DNA from 2 places in the Peribacillus sp. NPDC101481 genome. Region 2 is predicted to be linked to the other one. Evidence: riboswitches for the same ligand, from Rfam matches in the RefSeq annotation. Region 2 holds a riboswitch; the other holds the start of a gene.
The links. A riboswitch is a leader RNA that binds a small molecule or an ion and turns the genes downstream of it on or off. The one in region 2 is predicted to bind cyclic di-GMP.
Positions count from the first base shown of each region.

Region 1: linked by a shared signal. The riboswitch ahead of ACIROD_RS20240 (anti-repressor SinI family protein) and the one ahead of ACIROD_RS05565 (anti-repressor SinI family protein) in region 2 are both predicted to bind cyclic di-GMP.

Region 1 covers NZ_JBIWNJ010000003.1:309,183-317,780, reverse strand. The annotation lists gene secA (preprotein translocase subunit SecA) at 1-201, opposite strand, end outside; gene ACIROD_RS20245 (helix-turn-helix domain-containing protein) at 622-945, shown strand; gene ACIROD_RS20240 (anti-repressor SinI family protein) at 1,094-1,234, opposite strand; cyclic di-GMP riboswitch class I at 1,266-1,351, opposite strand; gene ACIROD_RS20235 (hypothetical protein) at 1,503-1,712, opposite strand; gene hpf (ribosome hibernation-promoting factor, HPF/YfiA family) at 2,009-2,566, opposite strand; gene fliT (flagellar protein FliT) at 2,820-3,164, opposite strand; gene fliS (flagellar export chaperone FliS) at 3,164-3,565, opposite strand; gene ACIROD_RS20215 (flagellar hook-associated protein 2) at 3,590-5,101, opposite strand; gene flaG (flagellar protein FlaG) at 5,116-5,361, opposite strand; gene ACIROD_RS20205 (DNA endonuclease) at 5,654-6,496, shown strand; gene ACIROD_RS20200 (flagellin N-terminal helical domain-containing protein) at 6,983-8,212, opposite strand; gene csrA (carbon storage regulator CsrA) at 8,351-8,584, opposite strand; gene fliW (flagellar assembly protein FliW) at 8,584-8,598, opposite strand, start outside.
Region 2 covers NZ_JBIWNJ010000001.1:1,146,656-1,155,253, reverse strand. The annotation lists gene ACIROD_RS05585 (sugar transferase) at 1-436, opposite strand, end outside; gene ACIROD_RS05580 (CpsD/CapB family tyrosine-protein kinase) at 541-1,164, opposite strand; gene ACIROD_RS05575 (YveK family protein) at 1,154-1,897, opposite strand; gene ACIROD_RS05570 (acyltransferase family protein) at 1,972-3,147, opposite strand; cyclic di-GMP riboswitch class I at 4,020-4,101, shown strand; gene ACIROD_RS05565 (anti-repressor SinI family protein) at 4,119-4,253, shown strand; gene ACIROD_RS05560 (hypothetical protein) at 4,759-4,896, shown strand; gene ACIROD_RS05555 (YwzD family small protein) at 5,170-5,301, shown strand; gene ACIROD_RS05550 (VanZ family protein) at 5,298-5,780, shown strand; gene tagU (polyisoprenyl-teichoic acid--peptidoglycan teichoic acid transferase TagU) at 6,774-7,703, opposite strand; gene ACIROD_RS05540 (hypothetical protein) at 8,470-8,598, shown strand, end outside.

The sequences.
Region 1 (8,598 bases), on a different contig from region 2:
CGCAAAAGCCTCAACAAGCAAATCATCAACGGTTTCCCCATTTTGATAACGCTCTTTAAACTCACCCGTTTTGGCACGCAACTGTTCATCCGATAACCCCGCCGTCTCATCAGCCAGCGCTTCGACCTGATCGGCGATTTTTTCTAAACGTTTGATTTCTCGCTTATTCGGATCAAAAACTTTATTTAATATATTAAGCATTCAATAACGCTCCTCTATTATGGTAATGATCGTTCAATGACAAAATTCATATAAGTAAGAAGAAACACACTTCTATTATTACTAATGCACGCTTAATTTTACCACTTCTATCATAGAGGTACAACTTCATGTCACTTCCCTGGTATAGACCTGAATTCAATTCTTGCGAAAAACAATGGATAAATGAGGAGTAAAACTGTTAAAATAGAAGGAAGTATAAAAAATATGTTGCTAACTCCCCACTATTCCATATGTAAATGAGAATTATCCATAACCTTCCATCACTAGATGCTGTGTGTCCTCTCTAGCGATAGCATGTCAAGGTAATCCAACCTTACAGTCGTCTTGTTTTGAATGATAAGATTGGCTACTGACACTTATTAGCGGAAGATAAATAGAACATGTTTCGAGGTGGTATTGATGATTGGTGAACGTGTAAAAAAACTGCGAGAAGAAAAGAAAATGTCGATGACTGAACTTGCCGATAAAGCGGGTGTGGCAAAGTCTTATTTAAGTTCGCTCGAGCGGAACTTACAAACAAATCCTTCTATTCAATTTCTTGAAAAAATCTCCGCCGTACTAAACATTCCTGTTGATGCCCTGCTTTATGATGCACCAAATAAGGAAACCTTGGACACTGACTGGATGAAAATCGTTGAGGAAGCCATGAATTCGGGTGTCTCAAAACAACAATTCAGGGAATTCATCGAGTTTAATAAATGGAGAAAAGATAAAGAAGAGTAGAGTGGTAGTACACTAGTTTACCTACATAATCCTGAAGAATACAGTTTGAATAAGCTAGACTTGTAGAATCTCAAGGAAGAATAAACCCTATAAACAGCTAATGAATCGAATTACTGTTTATAGGGATGTTCTCGAACTTTTTCGTAAGCTATTTTCCATTGTTCTCCTCTAATGTTACCTCAAGGCTTTCCCGTTTCAAAAAAGCACTGATTTCCTCCTTTTTGAAACCCAAGCTCCTTGCTTCTGAAATCAATTTCACCCATTCTTGATCCATTTCCACATTAGCCACCTCTTCTACCTCCTAAAATACTCCTTGTATTTCAGGCAGACCAGCCATCATAGTCTCAAGGACCTTAGACCTGTGCCTTTGCGCCCTCATCTTTCAATAAGTTTGCCTTTGTCGTGGTATTTATTACCAAATACATTACATATAATCATATTATAACGGATACCCACTCCATATATTGCTATTTTATGTCGGTAATCTACCTAAATGCAAAAACTTTTATCCGACAAATTATTACAAAATTAAGAAAATTCATAGTGCAGGTAATTTATCATAGACTAATTGATTTTCGTTTTTTTGTATAATAGTGAATATTGCTCTTCTTAATATTTCGTTGCTTCGTATTGATTCTCTCCATTGTAAGTGCATCCAAGGCTTTTTGCGCAGTTAAATCCTCACCGCAGGTCGGGCAAAGCCACTTTCCATATTCCGCACTGCTAAAAGAAGCCCTATGGCAAGTATGGCAATTCTTTCGATACAAGTAATCCAACCCCTCTGCACCTTGATCAAATTGTTTTATATAAAAAATCAGCCGTTCTTTTTAAAGAACTTACAATTTGAGTATAGTACAAAAGAAGGGGGTTATTAAATAGGTAAAACTGACTATTTATCTTAATAAAGAACAAGAATTGTTCTTTAAAAGGATTTTCCAATGATTTGTATTCTATAGAGAACAAAAGAAGCAATCATTTTTTCCTTTTCAAACGAATTCTATCAACAGGCATTAAAAAAGCACAACCCAAAGGCTGGGCTGTGCTTTTGATCTTAGAATAATAATTAACTAGGTTCAATCAATCCATAGCGTCCATCTTTTCGGCGGTACACTACGTTCGTTGTATTAGTATCCGCATTCGTGTAAACGAAGAAACTGTGACCAAGCATATTCATTTGTAAAATCGCTTCTTCACTGTCCATCGGCTTTAAATCAAAGCGCTTATTGCGGACCACTTCAATATCATTATCGTCTTCGAATTCATCCACCACTTCGTCAACTTCCATATTGAAGGCGAATGCATCTGGTGCAGCTGATAGATTGTTCCGGAACTTACGATTGACCTTCGTTTTATGTTTACGAATTTGGCGTTCAAGCTTATCATTGATCAAGTCAATGGCAGCATACATATCCGCATTTTCCTCTTCAGCACGAAGAACCAAATTCTGCATGGGAATCGTCACTTCGACCTTTGATGTATTATTGTTCACCTTTAAATTCACTAACACATTTGCATCTGGTGTATTGTTAAAATATCGTTCTAACTTGCCAATTTTCTTTTCGACGTATTCTCGAATTGCTGGAGTTACCTCAATGTTTTCACCGCGTACGTTGTAATTCATAAAGTGAGTCCTCCTTAAATTAAGACTATACAGTTAGATTCTACAATACCCCTCCGGTTCCTTTTAGAAACACATCATGAAATATGTCGAAATAATGAAACAATTGTCGGAAGGTTTGGAAAGGGGTTGATGTCTGCCCTAGCTTCATTATATCAAATGCTATGCTATAAAGAAAAAATTAAGCCTATTTTATTTACAGAAAATTTAAAAATAATTAACATGAAAACCTTTTGGAATCCAAACGGTCGTGTAATCAATTTCTTTTATCATAGAACACACCATCCACTGATAGACTTTCATACGGGTTCGTGTATTTATTGGATGATCGTTTCTTCTTGTTTATTTCCTGGATATCCCGCTTTATCTCCTGCTTTTGGAGCTTCAGCAAGTGATCGACCTTTTGGTTGAGCAACAGTGCTGCACGTCCCAACTGCTGCTCTTCTGCAGTAAAAGGCGGTTTGATTCGAGAAAGAAGTCCATCTCGCTGATCGATCAGCTTTGTGATCCTTTCTATTTTATCATCACGCTCTGTAATCGTGTGATTTTCCAGAACGGCAAGTAATTCAACAGTCAAATCATGAAAGGTCCTAATCACCATTACACTTGACCGCTTTGGGTAAATTGTTTTTTCCGATTGATTTGAATTACTTCCTTCCAAGTATTCCGGAACTCAGTAACAAGGCCCTCCGCTTCTTCCAAGGCAGAAACATCATTTTTCATATTCGCTTCTATCAGACGCCGGTTTATGAAATCATATAGACTCATCATATCTTTGGATACATCCGCATCCATATTCAGTGTCACCATCAATTCGCGGATGATATTTTGCGCCTTGATGATGTTCGTATTCTTCGCTTCGATATTTCCTGCTTCAATGGCCTTCTTCCCAAGCATGATGAACTTCAAACAGCCATTATAAAGCAGTAATGTAAGCTCTCCCGGGGATGCTGTGTTGACTGAATTTTGCTGATACGATTGATAAGGATTATTTATTGCCATATTTAACTTCCTTTCCGACTTACCTTAACTAAAATAAGAAGCTAACGATGCACTTTGGCTGTTTGCCTTTTGAATCGCTTTTTCCATCGCCGTGAACTGGTTGTAATAGCGGGATTCCAATTTCGTTAGCTTTGCCTCAAATGTTGAAATCTTCTTATCCAGCCCATCGACCAATTTTCCGATTGTAAAATTGTTATTAACAAATCCGGCCTTCCCGGCCTTTTCAGTAATCGCCTTCATTGATGATTCTATATCATCCCTTAACCGGCGCGCGAGGCCTTTGTCGCTCTTTTCTGGCCCATTGGCCATGAACATATCATAAATCGCATTGGGATCCTCACTAATGGCTGCCCGGAGCTTGTCCTCATCAATCGTTAATTTACCGCCCTCCAAATAATTTTTGGTGGTGGTGATCCCCAAACTGCTGAGATTGTTTTTTCCTGTGATCCCATCCACCGAGGTGTATAGGGATGACCTCATTGTGGTCAAGAGGCTTTTTAACGTCGAATCCCCTTTTAATGTTCCGCTCTTCGCTTTTTCTTCCCACAGCTTCACTTCATCCTCTGTCATTGCCTTTTTTTGCTCAGAGGTAAGCGGGGTAAAGGAGCGATATTTAGCTTCACCCGTTTTATCTTGAACCTTTTTAATGACATCATTGTATTTATTCACAAACTGAGTGATCGTGTCCAGGATGGCATCCACATCAGCTGTTGATGAGAATGTGACTGTATCCGTCGTTTTTTGCTTTACCGTTATTTCCGCTCCATTAATCTGAAACGTATTCGAAGGACGGGAAATGTCCAGGCCATTATAAGTAATCGATGCATTTTCCCCTATTGTGCCGCCAGTTCCTTCATTGTTACTGCTCATTTTTAGCACATTGAAGAAATCTCCGGTACTCCCTAACTCAATTTCAGGCCGATCTTTTATATCACCTGTATTTTTAGCAGTGATGGAAAACTTCTGGGACGTTTCATCGAAAAATAGAGTCACTCCCGAGTTTGCATTAATTTTATTTATTACACTTTCTAACGTATCGTCCGCATTAAGGGTAAGAGTATACGGTTTTTCCACTGTTGCGCCATCTTTTACTTCCGTATCAAAACCGCCATCCTTATTGATGGACAGTATCGTAATATCTTGAGGAGTCGTGATTCCCAATTCCGATAGTTTCTTTTTCGGGTCGGTAACAGCTGATTTTTCTGTACTTGTCATGGTTGCTGCCTTGGCAAGCCCATTCACTTTTATATTCCCGGAAAAATCACTGGTCGAATTCACATTTCTCACTGATACAGCATCGGGATTCGATACCGTCACCTTCTTTTTAATAAAGGAAGACTGCTTCCCAATTCCATCACGAATGAGCGTATCCAATTCTGATAAAGCTGTATTTATCGAACGGTAATCATCCCGCTGCCACTCGGAATACTGCTTTTTCTGTGTCAGTTTATCCAATGGCACCCGTTCTGCCTGCATCATGCTCTTAACTAATTCATCAATGTCCATCCCGCTTGCTAAACCACTGATTCGTACCAAAATTGATCACCCGCTTATATTTTTTCATCCACCATTATGCCGACAAACTCCGTCATTGCCGCATAGAAGTCCAATAACTTCTTCGGGGGAATTTCCCTGATCGTCTCATCCGTTACATCATCCACTACCTTGACATAGTACTCATTCAGCTTCTCATGATATTCAAAACGAACCGCCGTATGTGTCGGATTCAGGAAGGTGTTCAAACTATCCACCATTTCCTGCACCTTTTCTTTTGATGGCATATCAGTAGATTCCACACTTTGCTCCGAATAGGCTAGCGTATTCATTTCCCGCTGATAAAATGAACTGATTCCTTCCGAGATTGCTGTTCAAAGTTGTGAGGAAAGGATATTTGTGGACAAACTCTCCAGCATCTAAATAGCCCCCAATATGATATCTTTACTTTTTATATCGGTTCCGAAATGGAACTTTACAGTACATACAAAGGATTTATTATTAAATAGAGAACAAACATTCGCTATCGGAGGGGATAACATTATAAAATGGGATTAAGAAGATGAGCTTACACTCTTATATAAGGAGGTTTTCATAATTAATCTTACTGAAATCCAGAAAAATATATTATATGCCAGCATTATAAGTGACGGTGAAATCACGAAAATTTATAAAAATAGCAGGAGAAAGAACAACAGCTACCGGGAGCACTACGGCACATCTCAGGGAGATTATCGAAAATGGAAAATTTCCTTTTTTGATGGATTATTATATATCACTCCGGCAAGCCAATGTGTCCGTTCCGCTTCTTTAGAATTATTCACCAATTTATTCCCACACTTTTACAGTGATGATGGAACTAAACATCTCCCCTTCACATTATTGAAACATTGCATTTTACCACATTTCCTAACTATTCTATACATGTATGATGGCTCTTTAAGCATCTCATACAGGGTAAATCATAATAAAAAAATTATTTACCTCACACCGCATATTTACCTTTACCTTCAATGTTATCCTAAAGACGAATTAGAGAAACTAAAGGAACATATATTTACCACATATCATTTATCCTTAAAGCTGAGCTCTCGTAAAGATGGATATGGATATATTCTAAAAACTACTTCTGTTAAAGAAACTTTTCGTTTCCTCGAACTAATCGAACCTGTTGCAAAAACTTGTTCTTCCATGTTATATAAAACCTCTTGGGAATTCCGAAATCAAAAAGAAATACTCAGGTGGAAATCTAAGTATCCTGATTACACGATTCTTACCAGCAGTTCAGATCGCTCTAAACCCTATTCTCCAGATGAAATTAAATTACTAAGACAACTTAAAGAAAATGGTTATACAACAAATGAAATTGCAAAGATGCTAAAAAGAAGTTATTGGTCCGTTACTTATAAATGGCAAGAAATAAAAAAACTAAACTAACGCCAAAACGTGATAGTATTTTGGAGCTAAATAATGTTAATCTAACCGATCCTTTATATTTTTCGATAAAAAAAGAGACTCTAGTAAAACTAGAGTCTCTTTCAGGTAATCTAAAATTAACGAAGAAGTTGTAAAACTCCTTGTGGTTGTTGGTTCGCTTGCTTTGCGACTATGTCTTTCGATCATAGAACAGACTATATCTTCACCCTTATCTTATAAGGGGCTGGGCACTTCGAATGGCTTTTGCCACCCTACGGATTTCATTGCCATAGCTTTCACCTTAGACTGTATATCCTAGTCGTTGAACCTTCTCCAGAGTTTCCTCAAAGGAGCTTGGCTGCTGATTATCCATTATGTCATCTCCATCATTTTCAGACCATCACGCTTACCGTTTCCAGTTACGTTGTGGTTGATGCAGCTTTAGGAAGTTCCAGCAATTCACCCAGTCATAATTTTATCCATTACTGGATAAAACGCCCTTCAAATTTACCTCAGAAGTTGTAAAACTCCTTGAGGTGCGGAATTTGCTTGAGCTAGCATTGCTTGAGATGCTTGCGCCAAGATAGAGTTTTTAGTTTGCTCCATCATAGTCTTAGCCATATCTGTATCACGAACACGTGATTCAGCAGCAGTCAGGTTTTCAGAAGAAGTTCCTAAGTTGTTGATCGTATGCTCTAATCGGTTTTGGTTAGCACCTAGTTTAGAACGTTCAGCTGATACAGTGTCAATTGCAGATTGAATAACTGTGATTGCTGCAGATGCATTTTTAGCATTAGAAACATCCAGACCGGATTCAACGCCTTTAGAATCTGTACCATTGCTTACATTTGTAGTTGCAGTGAATCCATCACCAATACCAGTTAATCCTAGATTACTAGCACGCATGTCACCGATTTCAAGTGTCAGACTTTGGTTTTCATTTGCACCGATTTGGAATTGAAGACCTGCGCCAGCATCAGTACCCGTAGAAGAAGAACTACTTATTTTTAAATCAGCTAAAGCAGTACCAGCAGATGCACCAACTATTTCAACGGAACCTTTAGCGCCAGCAGTTAAGGTATCAAGCTTTAAAGCACCATCACCATCAAGGGACGCATACTCTTCACCAGTTGTTCCAAGTGCAGTATTTGCTGCAGTATTAATAGCAGTCACTATATCAGCAGCTGCATCACCATCTCCGATTGTAACATCGACATCTTTCCCATCGATTTTAAGACTTAATGTACCGCCAGTTGTAACAGCACCTGCCGCCCCTGAACCAGTCAAGCTAGCAGTAGAAAGTTTTGTATCAGAATCCTTAGAACCATTCAATAGTTTCTGAGTATTGAATTCAGTAGTATTACCGATACGGTTGATTTCAGATGTTAATGAATCCATTTCCTTTTGTATTTCTCCACGGTCACTAGTTGTATTAGTATCCGTTGATGCTTGTGTAGCAAGTTCACGCATACGTTGAAGAATGTCAGTCGTTTCGTTTAATGCACCTTCAGCAGTTTGGATCAATGAGATGGCATCCTGTGAGTTACGGGAAGCTTGGTCCAATCCGCGGATTTGTCCACGCATTTTTTCAGAGATTGCTAGACCGGCTGCGTCATCGCCTGCACGGTTGATGCGCATGCCCGATGCTAGTTTCTCCATTGATTTTGATTGTGCATTCGTTGCACTTGATAATTGACGGTGCGTGTTTAGAGCTGAGATATTGTGATTGATAATCATTTTTGTTTCCTCCTTGAGTCTTAAGTCCCCACATCCATGTGGTTGTTTACGATGGGCAGTGACTAAGTCGGCCGCCTATTTCACTGCCCATCGTTGTATACTTAATATCGACCTGCATGGAAACATATTTAGCGGATTTTACGATTTTTTCTTGAAATACTCATTTATACCTTCCAGAAAAATAGTTTCTGTTTTAGAGGCTTTTCTATTTTCCTGCTGAATGGACAGGTAGATTTCCTTCCTATGGATATCGACGTTTTTAGGGGCATTGATCCCCAGTTTGATCTGTTCCCCCTCGACGGACAGGATCGTAATTTCGATATCATCGCCAATCATGATCGCTTCATTTGGTTTTCTGGTCAAAACGAGCATCATTCCCCCCCCTG
Region 2 (8,598 bases):
GTGATAAATCATAACCCCCATTTACTTGTGCCCATCCAGTAATTCCAGGTTTTACATATAAACGGTTTTTAAAGCCAGGCAAAAACTTTTCAAATTCTTTATAGAAATATTCCCTTTCAGGTCTTGGCCCGATGAGCGACATATCTCCTTTTAAAACATTAATAAGCTGAGGGATTTCATCAATCCGTGTTTTTCGTATAAAGGCTCCTATTCTAGTCACCCTGGAATCATTTGCACTTGCCCACTTAGGCCCATTTTTTTCGGCATCGATGCCCATGGAACGCAGTTTAATCATATTGAAGGGCTTCCCATCCAGACCTAGTCTTTGCTGATAAAAAAAAGGGGAGCCAGTTGAATCAATAGGGATAAGAATGCAGAATAAAAGTAAAATAGGTGCTGTAAGTATCAGCATAAAAAATGAGATGATTAAATCCATAGTGCGCTTTATATTAAAATTAGATGATGTCGATAGTGGCTTTGTCAGGTTTGCTTCCTGTCTATCGACTCTGACTTTCGAATCCACTGGTTATCCTCCCTGAATTAAGAAATGATCATTGATCCTGAAATTTCAAGATTTGCCCTTTCGAATTGCATTTTCACACCGGCAATTTTCTCTAACTTGTCTCTGCCTTCTTGTATCGCTAATATTATGCCATCACAATATTTAGCAACGATATTTGCATCAGGTTTATTTAAACTGTCTGATGTATGAAATAAAATGATGTCAAAATCCTTCTTCCACTCCTCAATCAGAGTTGGAAGGGTTTCTAATGTTAATAAAGTTGCTGGCTCATAAATGGCTTCGCTTGTAGGTATACAAAATAGATGACCCTTTATATGTATAGCATGTTCGTTAATATTGGGCTTCTCGTTTAAAAGCAAGTTGGTCAAACCGAATGAATTATCGATATTAAACACTTGATGCAGCGAAGGCTGGCGCAGATTAGCATCCACTACAAGGACTCGTTTACGCTGCTCAGAAAAGGCAAGTGCTAAGTACGCTGATGCATTTACAATATTCTGTGATTGTGAAAGAGATGTAATCATTAATATTGAATCGTCTTTATGAAGGTTGGACTCGATATTGTTACATATCGAATAAAATTGCTCTTTATTGATTTCATTTAGGTAAAAGGATTGTTTCCTTGTGAATTTAATACTCACTATATTCACCCCGTTTTGTGGAAGGTAAGGTTTTATATGTTGTTTTACGTTTTCTGTTTATTCTTTTGGTATTCAAATCCAGCCTCCCTAATAATGGAATTCCAAGAAGTTCAAGCTCCCTATCGGAGTAGGTTGAATCATCAAAGTGCTCTCTAAGAAGTGCTAAGCCTATTCCAGCAAAAAAGCCTATTACGATCGAAATGGCTATGATGAATTTCGGCTTTGGGAAAAGCAGTTCTGCTTGTCCCATTTCATTATCATTGAGAATACTAATCTGTTTAACGTTTGTAATGTCTTTAAAATTAGATATCGAATGCCTCGCGACAGTTTGGGCGATGTCCTTAGCGGATTCAGGATTTGAATCCTTGACGGTAATCGTGATGATTTGTGAATTATCTCGATTAGTAATGGAAACTTGCTTAAGTAAGTCATAGCTAGAAGTCTTAAGATTCAATTCCTCTTTAACTACTATCATGATCTGCGGACTTTTAATGATGTCCATATATGAAAGGGCAAGCTGTCTGTTCTCTTGAACCTTGTTTATCGAGGCTTCCTTTTCATCCATGCTTAAAGATCCTGCCAGAACTTGAGTGGAATACTGATAGGTTGGTTTCATAAGGTACATGGACGAAAAAATAATAAAACCAGTAATACAAAGGGTAGATAGAATAATGATAAATATTCGCTTTTTTAAGATTCGTATAAAATCTTTAATTTTTACTTTTTCATTCATCGATTTCACCACTTTTTTAGAGATAGTAAGAATACGTTCACAACTTGCAAAGAATTTTTATATAATAGTAGGAATTATCCTATTTTGCGTTTTAAAGCTATGTGGTCTTTGGAAATTACTTTTTCTTGTTTGTTTTTTGTGAAGTACGATCCGAGCCTCATGCATGGTTTTTCCACGAGTAGATAGGACGCTGAAGAGAGTAAAAAAGATAATAAAAAGGAAAATATCAATATTAAACCGGTAGGCAGCTTGTTATAGAATAGGTACATCAAAGAGAATAAGGATATAAGATGGTACAAATACAAACTATATGAAATCTTCCCGAGAAGAGTTAGCAATCTAGACCTTAAGACCGCCGAAATTTTTTGGGAACATACGCTCATGATGATAAAAATGCAAACACCGAATGAGACAACGTAATCCCTAAAAATATAATTGTTTAAAAAATCCACTTCGCCAATGATGCCTTCGTACATAAAACAGGTAATTGCCCCCAACAACAATGCAATTTTTACAGGTTTTTTCTTTTTCAAGGTATAGGAAAAAAGTCCGTGTCGATATTTAGCTATTATTGCTCCCATCAAAAAAAGCGTACTGTAGTGGAAACTTAGAAGAATGCTGGTTATATCGCCACCAGAACCAAACAAAAACAAAAAAATAGTCGAAGAAAAAATTAAAACAAAAAGCCATAATAAAGAGTATTTAAGCTTTTTTCGAACAAATAAAAAAATCAGAACAGGAAATATAATCGAAATTCTCATTTCGTGGACAAGGGACCATATAACATTGTTATAGGCGTCTGTATTGTACTGCCCTATAAACAAAAGATGTTCTATTAATAAGGAAGGAGTATCCGGGCCTGTCCAAGATTTATTAAACCAGTCAGAGATATAGGGCAAATCAATTTGGCTTAAAAGCATTTTAGCCAATATAGCCATGCCTATTGCTACTAGATATGGTATATAAATTCGAAACACTCGTTTTATTAAGTATGTAGAATAGTGGAATTTAGCACTATTAACTGATAAATACAAAACAAAACCACTTAATACAAAGAATAGAATGACAGACTCATTTCCACTGCTGAAAAAAAGGCGTAAAGGAGTTTCCTTAAACAAATAAATTATGTAGGAGCTGCTTGAACCATACTGATAATCAGCATATGAAGGGTAAACCATCAAATAATGCCCGATTAACACAATGAGAGCGGCTAAACCCCTTAATGAGTCGAATTCCTCATATCTAGTCATATCCTCCTCCATATGAACCGTTTTTTTTATAATATAGCACTTGTTCTTAATAAAGTATAGTTAGTTCTCTAAAACAGACAAAAATAGACAAAAAAATATAAAGTTAACCAACATATCTTAATTTTTAGGCTCAATTATGAAATGTTTAATGGGCGAATAAAAATAAGGGATTCCGGGTCATTGGATAAATCCAGATCCTATCACCTAAATATAAATAAGGTATGCAGTTTGGGAATAGGCCAGCAAGTTTAGAGAGGAAAAGTAGAAGATGAGGGAAACAAAATGCTAGTATAGATTAATAATGAAACTAATTGACATAATAATGTAAAGATGGTAAGTTCAATTTAATTATTCTTTATAAAGAACGGTTTGTTCGTTAAATGTTAGTGTTACACTGTTATTTCTATCAAAGGATAAAAAATTAGAAAAAATGTAAAATAATAGATTTTACTATTTAATATATACCTGCCATTAGCTCAATTAATAATCTATAGAAGAAAGGATGATTTTTAATGCCTTTATACCAAATGAGAGAAATATGGACACCTTTAAAATTAGTTGGAGTTAAGTTTTTTAAAACAGAAGAAGGAAGTATTTTTATGAAAGTATTTAATAAACGTCGAAGAAAGTTAAAGTAATGCATTATTTAATTTAATTGCGCGTTAAGCTTGTTTTTAAAATTTCCAATACCTAGTTGTTTTTTTAAGAATATTGTAGAATGATGGCGGAAAATAACGAAAAGTATTTTAGTTAATTATCAGATTTATTAAGTATAATTAACATGAATATATGGGTATGTCGACTTCAAAAAAGTTAGACATACATATTTTGCGCATGAAATTTAATTGGAAAATCATCATAATGTTAAATATTCTTGAGAAAAGCAAACCTATTGAAAAATAGGGACGCAAAATTACAGGTCTAAGGCTTTGCTAAGACGGCTGTGTTACCACAAGTAGGCGGAATTTGTCATGGAAGCAAACAATGAATTTGAAGAATGGATTTATTTAATGTTAGAAGCGAAAAATTCAGGCTTGTCCATTAAAGATGTGAATGATTTTATCGTAGAAAATGGATCAAGAGAAAAATCTTACATCATGGGATAAGCTATATGTACCTTAGGGAAGGCTGTTATACAGTCTTTTTTTTTTTATTTTCATTACCGGAAATTACCGTAAAAGGTATCCAGAATAAGGAACATGGCGATGATAATAAAAATGCGACCTAATTGAGGGGGATTTTTATTATGGATGTACCTATTGCCTTTTTGAAGGGTTTAATGTGGGGAACTTTATTCAGTGTACCGCTATGGTTATCATTTTGCGGTTGGATAAAAATAATATTGAATGTTTTAGAATAAAACCCTTATTAAATCAGATTATTAAATGAATACAGAAGGATTTAGTATATTGATAATGGAATTTAACTTATATACATAATGTGTTTTAAGTTGTCTTACCCTTCTCCAGATATACGAAATATAGCAAAAAAATAGTTAATAATACTTAAATATTTTTCGTTATGTGCCGATACTACATATAGAGATCAAGCAAAGGGACTTCGCAAAGGCGATGTCAGATAGCTGCCATCAAAATAGAAGGAGATTATTTGATGACAAAAAACAAGTTCATTACGTTCGAGGAAGTTTATGAAAAGAAACAGAGAAGCAAGAAAATTTTTATTGGGACTTATATTACCATTACATTAGTTTTGATTTCATTAATGACATATTTTATGGGACAAGCATAATATGGGGTTATCGAAGGGGCTGAGCAATCGGTCCTTTTTTGTTTTTTTATATCCACACTATTTGCCTAAACCTTACTAGTATTCATTCCTAAGGGATATTTCAGAAATGTTAAAATTGGGTAAATTTTTGGTTTTTAAACTAGTTTCTGCTTGCCAATTCCCGCTTTATATGTGATTATCAAATAAATGAGCTATATTCCTTATTTTTGAAAAAAGGATTAGGACAACAGTATGAAATGGTGGCTCAATTATATATTGGAGTGGAAATTTCGCATGGATTTTTTTGATATTTTAAAAGACACTTTTGCCAAGGGTGAGTCTGGACAAGATGTTTCTGTAAATGAACTTGTGGAAGAGATTAAGGAGAAATTAAGCGGGATCATTGAACATCCTGAAAGTATATGATTCGTAGATACATATTCCCTATTTTGCTCATATTATGGGCGATGGTCATCTTCTTTTTTTCCTCGCAGACGTATGAGGAGCAAAGCATTACCCCTTTTTTAACGCAGTTCAATACTCCATATTGGTATGATAAGCTAAGTGGTATTTCATTCATGTATGGAGGGGTTGAGGTGAGTGCCCAAATAGCTGGAGTAAATGGCTTTCTGGAGTTCTTCCTTCGGAAGGGTGCCCATCTTTTTATCTTTTTTGTGTTTGGATTATTGACGTATCGTGTTTGGGGCCGCTTTGTGAAGAATCCTGTTCTTTCGTTTTCAGGCGCTCTATTATGTGTCCTTTTTTATGCGAGTGCAGACGAACTGCATCAAAAACTAACCGGTGGCCGAACTCCCTTGTTGCAAGATGTCATGCTGGACACGTTTGGAGGTTTGCTGGGAATCTTCTTTTCTCTTTTCTGGTATCGAAGAAGAAAGCGTCAATGAATTTAAGAAATCATTTCAGTTGCATATACTAAAGGAGCATGTTTAAAACATGCTTCTTTTTTATCGTTTTCATTTATATATAAATGAATGATAACCTGTGAGGGTGATGAGTATGAGGAGAATTGACGACTATTCTCGGGGTGTTAGCTGCAGGAGTTTGTATCATTTTTTTTTCGATCGGTTCAAAAAGCGAGTGATGAAAGTGAGGCGGAGTTCGGGAAGTCCTGGGATTTGTTAAGTTTAAAATAAAGCTTCGATTTCCGAATCGTGCAGATTATGTGCAAAATCGGTCACATGTATTTTTACAGCATATGAATGTGAAGTCCTTTCAATATGATTTGCAGACCGATACTTAAGAATGTGAAGAACTGGATTCTGGATAAGGTTGGAGGGCAGCATAAAACGGCCTATGAAATTCCAGTTACACAGGTCTTCAATTCTCGCATTGTGATGTTTATCTTGAACAAGATAGCTATGTTATCAAAGAAAAAGGCGAATGCTGTTTGTTATGGGATTATCGGTTTAAATAGATTCCTCTCCTTTTTCAGGCTCGAGTTCGTTTTATTGAAAAGGGAGAGGCATGCTCTCATGTAATTGCCGAAAAGAGCTACTTCTCATGAAACATATTTCATTCTTGATCGATCACTGATGGCTTTCAGAATAAACATTTTGTCCTGTTTGCTTAGCATAGCCCAGCTGCCTGCTTTGATTTTCATACAAATCCACTCCTTTGGTTTAGGATTATTTATTATAGTTGATGAATGACGGTTGATGGAATTCCGGGTCCAGTGAATGATAGCGTCAATTGATAATAGGGGCAAGGGGAAGATGGAACTGTCAGCTCATATTAGATTATACCGTCTTTTAGTGCCTAATAAACAACAAAAATTCCAACAAATCTCTACAATTGGTGTTCGTTTTTTGTCAGATTATTGGACGGGGAAAATGAAAAAGCTGTCGGGATGCGGGTCCGGACAGCTCTTTCATTTTTTCTTATTTGATGGATAATTGTTCTTTTAATTCGGATTGAACCTTTTCTTTTTCTTCATCCGACACGATATTATAGTAGACTCCGTCGATCTTCGTTCCATCTCCTGGAATGGTTGCTTGCGTTATGCTTTTGCTTGCGTCCCTGTAGTTCTTTTGGATGTCCATCATGTCATCAAACGTCAAATTCGTCTGGATATTTTTACTTAATGCATCGAATACATCATCGTATTTCGTAAGTGATGAAAGGCTAGCGCCTTCCTTGATGACAGCCTCGATGATGGAACGTTGTCTGGATTGACGGCCATAATCACCATTCGGATCATCATATCTCATTCGCGAATATTTAAGTGCATCTTCTCCATTTAGATTAATGCTCCCTTTTGCGAAATGGACACCTTCATAAGTGAAATCCAGATCGTTTTGTACTGTCACGCCGCCGACTGCGTCAACGATATCCTTAAAGCCTTCCATATTGATTTTCATATAATAGTCGATTGGGATATCAAGGAAGTTTTCAACGGTATCCATGGACATTTTTGCGCCGCCGAAGGCAAATGCATGGTTGATTTTATCCTGTGTTCCATGACCGACGATTTCGGTCCGTGTATCACGCGGAATGCTTAGCATTTTGACCGATTTCTTTTGTGGATTGACTGTCAAGACGATCATTGTATCTGAGCGGCCTTTGTCGCCATCACGTTCATCGACACCGAGCATGAGCATCGAAAATGGCTCCTGATCTGATAGTGCAAGGTCCTTAGTTCGTTTATCGGTGGTACGGTCTATTGGTGTATGCATCGTGTCAACGGTTTTTGTCAGTGAATTCCATACGGAATAGGCAAAGGCTCCCCCAGCCAATATGAATAGTAGGACAATTACCCCGACTACCTTCAGCCATGTCCGTTTCTTTTTCTTCTTTTTTTCATGTCTCATATTTTACTTCCTTCCTCTTTTTGTAACCACTTCATCTATTATATTTAATTTCATAATAAAAGAATAGTATATTTTGCTACTTTATAATACCTTTGACATATTTGGAAGCCAATAAAAGGTTTTTGTTATGACTTGAAAGTTTAATAGTTTTTTATAATTAGTTTGAATTTTTTTGAATTGAATGCTGATATAGCAGGGATTTAAAGCTATGACATTGTAGCAGCACGGCTATATAAAAGTCTGGATTTCATCTAGGTAAATAGTCGTGGAATTTATGAAGGGTAGGCTGTTTTGAAAACGGTGAGTTCCAGCTACCTTTTCAATTCCCGGTAGGGGAAGGACGGTATCCGCCGCTGATCGAGGCAGCTCCGCAAAATGTTTCAGCTGAGCAGTATGTGGAGCTATATACAGAATCAGAAAAAAATCACCAGTTATTCTGTGATGTAAACGAAGTTATAGTTTGGCAAGCTGCATGAACCGTGACAAAATCCAGGCAAAAGAAAGCTCCTGTGTAGCCATTTCATTCTATATAGAAATATGTGATGTAACTCCGGAAAAAATTCCCGAGTTTTTTTATTAAAAAGTAAGGCCCTTTATTAAAAGTTGAATAGAATGGAAAAAGTGATTTTTCAAAAGGGAATTTCTAGGCGTACGACGATTTCCCACAAAATGGGTGATAAGCAGAGTCCGTATTGGAAAGCAGGCGCATATATATGCAGTACGGATATCATTAAAGTATAAATAACTATTGGAGGCTAAAGGAAAAATGGCAGAGACTGTTGGTTTACCGTACCTTGATGCTTTAACAGGAAAATCGGTGAGGGTGTTTAAAGGCGGGCCTGATTCTAGAGAAGGCAGGCTTATAGGAGTATTTAGCGATTATATCGTTTTACAA